Regions from separate parts of the Priestia sp. 179-F W1.4 NHS genome, predicted to be linked through region 1. Evidence: riboswitches for the same ligand, from Rfam matches in the RefSeq annotation. Region 1 holds a riboswitch; the other holds the start of a gene.
The links. A riboswitch is a leader RNA that binds a small molecule or an ion and turns the genes downstream of it on or off. The one in region 1 is predicted to bind cobalamin.
Positions count from the first base shown of each region.

Region 2: linked by a shared signal. The riboswitch ahead of ACH0CI_RS21120 ((2Fe-2S) ferredoxin domain-containing protein) and the one ahead of ACH0CI_RS00075 (ribonucleoside-diphosphate reductase subunit alpha) in region 1 are both predicted to bind cobalamin.

Region 1 is NZ_JBIQFF010000001.1:16,159-19,901, reverse strand. Features, by position in the region: gene ACH0CI_RS00075 (ribonucleoside-diphosphate reductase subunit alpha) at 1-1,377, opposite strand, end outside; cobalamin riboswitch at 1,511-1,696, opposite strand; gene menC (o-succinylbenzoate synthase) at 1,975-3,078, opposite strand; gene ACH0CI_RS00065 (o-succinylbenzoate--CoA ligase) at 3,082-3,743, opposite strand, start outside.
Region 2 is NZ_JBIQFF010000005.1:118,618-122,360, forward strand. Features, by position in the region: gene ACH0CI_RS21110 (sirohydrochlorin chelatase) at 1-83, opposite strand, end outside; gene cobJ (precorrin-3B C(17)-methyltransferase) at 101-1,723, opposite strand; gene ACH0CI_RS21120 ((2Fe-2S) ferredoxin domain-containing protein) at 1,737-2,117, opposite strand; cobalamin riboswitch at 2,219-2,398, opposite strand; cobalamin riboswitch at 2,517-2,695, opposite strand; gene ACH0CI_RS21125 (hypothetical protein) at 2,842-3,000, opposite strand; gene ACH0CI_RS21130 (M42 family metallopeptidase) at 3,353-3,743, opposite strand, start outside.

The DNA.
Region 1 (3,743 bases):
AATTTCCTCTGTTACGACCGTTGTACTTTGGTTTTGCGTGATTTCTGTACATAAGTTACTGCAGTAAATCATGCCCGCGTGTCGGTTTTGATTAGCTCGGTTAACCGTATCACGATAGAACATATAAGGAGTTCCGGTTTCAAGCTGCGAAAGCATAATGCGCTTGAAGATCTCAATAGCAGGCACTGTTTCTCTTGAAAGCTGTTCATTGTTTACACACTCAGCGTAACGAGTGCGGAACGAACCGCTGCCTTCTTCTTCATCATAAAAATCTTCTAACGAGTAGCCCATCAGCGTACGAACTTCGTGAGGATCGAATAAGTGCCAGTCTTCACGTGCTTCTACTTTTTCCATAAACAAATCTGGCAAACATACGCCAGTGAATAAATCATGCGTGCGCTGGCGTTCATCACCATTGTTCAAACGCGCGTCTAAGAATGAAAAAATGTCTTTATGCCAAACGTCTAAATATACGGCAATAGCTCCTTGTCGTTGACCTAGCTGATCGACACTTACAGCCGTATTATTTAGCTGTTTCATCCATGGAATTGTTCCTGATGATACGCCTTTAAAACCTTTTATATCACTTCCTCGGCTTCTAATATGACCGAGGTAGACACCAATTCCGCCTCCATTTTTACTAAGCGTGGCCAAATCTGTATTGCTATCATAAATACCGCGTAAGCTGTCATCAATCGTATCAATAAAGCAGCTAGATAGCTGTCCGTAGCTCTTTCCTGCGTTTGAGAGTGTTGGTGTGGCAACCGTCATATATAGACTAGAAAGCGCCCAGTACGCTTCTTTTACTAATGCTGTTCGATTTTCTTTCTTTTCTTGAGACATCAGCGTCATAGCAATGATAAGAAAACGTTCTTGCGGTAATTCGTATACACGCTTATCATGTGATGTCGCTAAATAGCGATCTGCTAATGTCAGCAATCCAATGTATGTAAATAAACGATCGCGTTCAGGAATAATGACTGAAGCAATTTCATTAATTTCTTCTTCTGTATATGTTTTTAATAGCTGTTTATTATAAATGCCGATTTTTGTTAGTTCTTGAATAAGCTGATAAAACGAACCGTACTTCTCTTTTTTATCATAACCTCGGTTGTCCGCTGCTTTTCGATATAGTTCGTTTAAGTAGACGTCTGCCGCCACGTACGTCCAATCTGGTTCTTCCATTGAAATACGCTCTAGGGCTGCCAAAATTAGTACGTTTGCAACCTTTTCGTCCGTCATATTTTCCTTTACTGTAACAGTTTGAATAACCTTTTCCTCATACAAAGAAAAATCAAGCTGCGTAAATTCTTTTTTTAAACGTTCAATATATGCAGTTAATTCATGTAGAATTGTAGGCTTTAATGTATTCACCATAAATATGGCTCCTCTCTTCACTTCAAAATAAAAAATCGCTCACCGTACCTCGGTGAGCGAATAGAACGAAGATAGAAGAAGACACTAAGTCTTTTCTCAATCCTCGCTCTACCCTCTCACCTCCCGAAGAAGATAAAACGACATAAAAAAGGCAGGTCTCCTGACTTATGCTTCTTTTTACTTTAAGGCCTTCCCATGATGTTTACTCACAGTGGATCTCCTTATTTCATCAGCATTCACAGTTGCGGGGACAGCTTTGGATTTTCACCAAATTCCCTTTTAAGTCTTTTTATCAGACACCTTTTTCACTGGAAAACACAAAATATAGTATTTTATTATTGTTTAACAAACAACATATTGTGTTATGTTATAAACACATTATATAGGACAACTTAGAAAACTATCAACCTATTTTCAAAAATAATTTTGTTTTTTACGATAAAATCCTTCGACTTTTTTCATCAAACTACTCCATCATAACATGTTTTGACACGCTTGATGGAACAATGTGCTCTTTTTAAAAAATTTGTCCTATTTTTCTACTAAACATTGCCAACATCAATAAAAAAACCGTTTTTCATAAAAAACGGTTTTTAATTATTTGTATTCTTTTTCAAATGCTGTGATTGTTTTGATAAACTTTTTATCAATATCGTATCCGATCCCCGGTTTTTCCTTCACCTTTATTACTCCGGCTTCTACCTCTACTTCGGGCTTAATAATATCTTTTTCCCAATAGCGAGACGACGCAGAAATGTCACCTGGTATCGTGAAAGAAGGCAGTGTGGCAAGGGCGATGTTATGAGCTCGTGAAATCCCGGCTTCTAACATTCCGCCAACCCAAAGCCTTACACCGTGTAGGGAGCATAAATCATGAATTTTTTTTGCTACAGACATTCCGCCAACTCGACCGATTTTCACATTGATAATCTTGCAGCTTTTTTGTTCGATTGCATGACGTGCATCTTCATAGCTCACAATGCTTTCATCTAAGCAAATCGGCGTCTTCATTTGCTTTTGTAATAATCGATGATCAAGGATATCATCCGAACTTAACGGCTGTTCGATCATCATTAAATTCAATTCATCTAGTTTTTTCAATGAATCACTATCGCTTAACGTATAGGCTGAATTGGCATCAGCCATAAGAGGAATGCTTGGAAATTCATCTCGAATTTGTTTCAGTAGCTCATAGTCAGCGCCTGGCTTAATTTTCACTTTAAAGCGCTTATAACCATCTTTCATATAAGTCTTTATTTGTTCTTTCATGATGGAAATATCGTTTAAGCCAACTACCACTCCAGCTTCTACAGCAGGCCTTACTCCGCCAATTACTTCAGCTAAGGGCTTATTTTGGCGCTTTGCATACAAATCCCATACAGCACAGTCCAAAGCTGCTTTAGCCATGTTGTTCCGCTTTAGAGGTTTGAATAACTTTTGAACATCCTCTGGTTTTTGAAGCTGCTGGTGAAGAAGCGAAGGAATTAAAAAATCGTCTAACATATGAAAACATGTCTGAATCGTTTCTTCCGTATACCAAGGAGATGAAAAAGCAACGACTTCTCCCCATCCTGTAAATCCTTTTTCATCTTCTACTTCAAGCAAAATCAATTCTCGATCCTGGACCGTACCATAGCTTGTTGAAAAAGGAGAAAGAAGCTTCATGTCAATTTTATAAAGATGTACTTTTTTGATAATCATCGATTAAATTCCTTTCTGTATGAACGATGATAGCTTCCGGCGTATGATTTTATTAGAGGCCGTTCGCGGCAGCTCCTCTACTCGAACGAAATACTTTGGAAGTTTGTACTTTGCTAAAAATTGTTGAATGTGTAAAGATAACTCTTCATCTGAAACGTCTTCGTTTATAACAATGCATGCTGCAGGAACTTGTCCCCATTTTCCATCGGCTACTCCCGTTACACCGGCCTCTTTAACAGCGGGATGCTTCAACAAAACATTTTCAATTTCAGCTGGATATACATTTTCTCCACCTGAAATAATAAGGTCCGAACGTCTGTCTAATACATATAGAAAACCTTCTTCATCCACTTTCCCGATATCTCCTGTATAGAACCAGCCTTGTTGAAGGGCTTTTTTAGTAGCTTCAGGTTTATTTAAATATCCTTTTGTAACATTTGGACCTTTAACAATGATTTCTCCTGCTTCACGTGTTTCATTTCCATTCTCATCTACAATTTTCATTGCACACGGAAATAATGGTTTACCTGCTGATCCCAGTTTTCGCAAACTATCTTCAGGTGAAAGCGTAACGAACTGTGAAGATGTTTCTGTCATTCCATACGTTTGATAAACAGGAATTTCTTTATTCACACAAGCCTCTAAAATAGTAAGCGGTGCGGGTC
Region 2 (3,743 bases), on a different contig from region 1:
TTCATAGTCGAGATAAACTCGCGAATTTGATCGTTCCCTTCAGGATCTCTACTTCCATGACCGACAAATAAAACTGATTTCATATAATGCCCTCCCATTTTTAATCTCCACACGGAGCTGGTTCTACTTTTATTTTTGGTGTTATATCTTGATAGTCGAATCCATAAACATTCTTCACACGCTTAAAGAATTTATGAAACCGCTCATTTGGATGACCTTTTTCTTTATATTCATGGACAATGTTCTCCACTATTTCAACAATGTCATCGGGCGCTATGCCTTCCGCCACAATTTGACCTGAATGGGCGTTTCGTCCAACCGTTTTAGCCCCTAAAAATAAGTCAAACGCACCTTTTCTGTAGACAATGCCAATATCTTCTTGAACAGCACCGTAACAGGCCATACCGCATCCATTAATACCAAGCTTCAGCTCTTTTGGCATGTCCATTCCACCGAGACGCTTTTGTAATTGTTCCGTATGCGGGATGGCGTCACTTTTTTCTCCATCACAAAAATCACACGCTTTAATTGTAAACACGTCTCCGACTGGAGATAGTAAAAAGGAAGCTGATTGGAGCTTTTTAATAATCACATCTGGCTGAGCCGTTGGAATTTGCAGTTTGATTTGATGGTCAGGCGTATACTCCATCGTACCTTTTTCACCAACAACTTCTGCTAGTGTTGTCATTTGAACGGGCGTAAACTTCTTATTTGCAAGCCCTGGACTAACTGCCACTTCAAAAATAGACTCAATTGGCTGGTGTACGACCGGTGAAGTAGCTTCACCTAAAATTGCTTGAAGCGCTTCTTCTGCCAGAGCTCGTGAAGCTGCTTTTTCTTCTTTTGTATTCTGAACATCTTCAATAGCTGAAGCCGTTTGCTTTACAGTCTCCTCTTGATCAAGAGCCCATGGTTCTGCTTCTTTTCGAAGTCGCTGATGCGGTCTTAGCGGCTGCTCTGTTTGGTTGAGGGTATATTTCCGCTGATACCCGCGCGGTGTAATCATTAAGTCATCGTAAAAGAACGTAGATGAATTTCCGACAACAACGGTAGTCAGCATGCCTATTTCATGATTTAACATGTCTTTTAAATTGGTCATTACCACTTCTTCACGGTCACGATAAGCGCTTTTCACAAGACCAACAGGCGTATCGGGGGAACGGTATTTTAATAAAATCCTTTGCGCTTCCACAATTTGTCTTGTGCGTCTTCCGCTTTTCGGATTATAAAAAGCTACTACAAAATCTGCTTGTGCAGCTGCTTCGATTCGTTTTTCGATTAACTCCCAAGGCGTAAGGTGGTCACTTAAACTAATCGTACAGGCATCATGCATCACGGGCGCCCCAAGGAGGGATGCGCATGAATTAATAGCCGAAATGCCAGGAATCACTTCCAGCTCTACGCCCGTTTCTTTTTTCCATCCTTTTTCAATCAACACTTCATACACAAGGCCGGCCATTCCGTATACTCCTGCATCTCCGCTTGAAATGACCGCCACGGTTTTTCCCGCTTCAGCTTGCTTTACGGCTTCTTGTGCACGGCTTACTTCTTCGGTCATTCCTGTACTAATAATTTGCTGATTCGTTAATAGTCCTTGAATTAATTCCACATAGGTTTTATAACCAATAATCATATCACTTTCTTGAATGGCTTCTCTTGCTCGCTGTGTAATATGTTCAAAGCTTCCTGGGCCGAATCCAATAACTAACAGTTTACCTTTCATGCTAGCTCCTCCTTTATGCGTTACTTTTTACTTTGTCAATTCCTTCTATGGAGTCACTCTTTTCCGGAGAAACAAAACCGTTTTGATCATATTCATAAATAAGTGATTCCTTTATACTGCAGCCTCCTGCTAAATGTTCTTCAACAATTCGATGAGCTACGTTTTCAGTGACCTGCTTGTACCAATCTCCTGAAGGGTACACTATAGCTACAGGAGCATCTTTGCATCTTCCGTTACAGCGCGTACGGGTTGTGTGAACCGCTTCATCTAGATTCAGTTCAGTCACTTTATTTCGAATAGCTTGCGTGGCTTCTTCTCCACCTTTTCTCATACAGCTGCTTCCATTACAAATCAATACGTGATGTTTTGTTCCATTTAAGTTCCACGTCGTCACACTTATTCGCTCCTTTACTAAAAAAACGCCTCTATCAATGATAGAGGCGCAGAAAAATTCAAACTAAGTTTTTGCACTTCCACCTATATCCCGTAGGGTAAGCTTCGCATTAGAAAAAGGCTGGTTTCCTGGCTTCGATTCATCACTTGATTGCGCCTTCCCGAATACAGTGGCATATGCAATCAGCTCCTCTTCACAGTGGCGGGTACCGCGCTGGCTTCACACCAGACTTCCCATTTAACGCAATGTGAACATTGCGCACCTTTTTTGCACGATATGTAGTTTTGTGCTACGAGAAAAACCCGCTTCGCTAATATGCGAGCGGGTAAAACGTCAGAATAAAAGTGTACACGAATGCCACTTTAAGCCAACGTTTCCCTTCCCGCTCCCCGGAGAAATAGAAACTTCACAATAAAGACAGGTCTCCTGACTTGTGTATCATTCTACTTGAGAACCTTCCCGTGATTTTTCCACAGTGGTTATACTCGTTCGTCCACACTTACAGTTGCGGGGGCAGTACTGGTCTTTCACCAGTTTCCCTATTAAGCCTTCTTGGCATCTTTACTGTTGCTGTTTGATATATATGAACCTTTTAAACTATCAGAATAATAGAAGTAACTACCATATCATAGCGTACATTTTTTTTTATTTCAACTCTATTCTTTTCGTAAGATACAAGAAGCTATAAAAAAACAAGAGCATAAAGTCAGCTCTTGTTTTTTCATTATATAGCTACTAATGTTAAATGAGGATCATTATAATACACGACTTCTGAAAGAACTTTACAGCCATTTGTTTTTGCAAAAGCTTCTCTCGCCTGCGTTTCAGTTTCAAATTCAAACATTTTCATTTCTTTTCCAGCATATACCGTCAGTACCCACATGAAAAGATTCGCCTCCGATTATTGTAGTGATCGCTATATCCACATTATGACGAAACCATATCCTTTTGAAAACCCATTCTACAAAACTTGTCACAAGAAACTTTTAAAAATTTAAAAACATTTTAACTTCTGTAAATGAACAAAATGTACAAAAGGTTTAAGCCGTATTATACCTCTTTAAAAAAGGTGCTTTTTTTACCAACTGTTGCTTCACCAGTAAAAAAATATATAGTATTTATTAAAAAAAGAAGCCGGACAGCTGGCTTCTTTTTTAGGAAAGGAAAGTACAGACATCACAGTCCCGTCCTGCTCTTTGTTTTGCATAAAAATACACTAATTAAATATTCCTTTCTTAAAGCAGAACCATGTTCGATTGCACATAGTGGTAAAGAAGCTTGTACGTATGGTTCAATGAATCTTGATGCGTTCTCTCAAACGCATGAGAAGAATCAATTCCTGGACCAATTAAGCCGTGTACGATGTCATGCCCGGCACGAATAGCAGCAGAAGCATCTGATCCGTAAAACGGATAAATATCTAATTTGTACTGAATATCATGCTGCTTAGCTAGCTCCACCAAATGCTTTCTCAAACCGTAATGATATGGGCCGCTTGAATCTTTTACACAAATAGACACGGTGTATTCATCAGTAGATTGTCCATCTCCCATGGCACCCATATCAACCGCTAAGTATTCTACCGTTTGAGGCGTAATGTTCGAATTTCCTCCGTATCCAATTTCT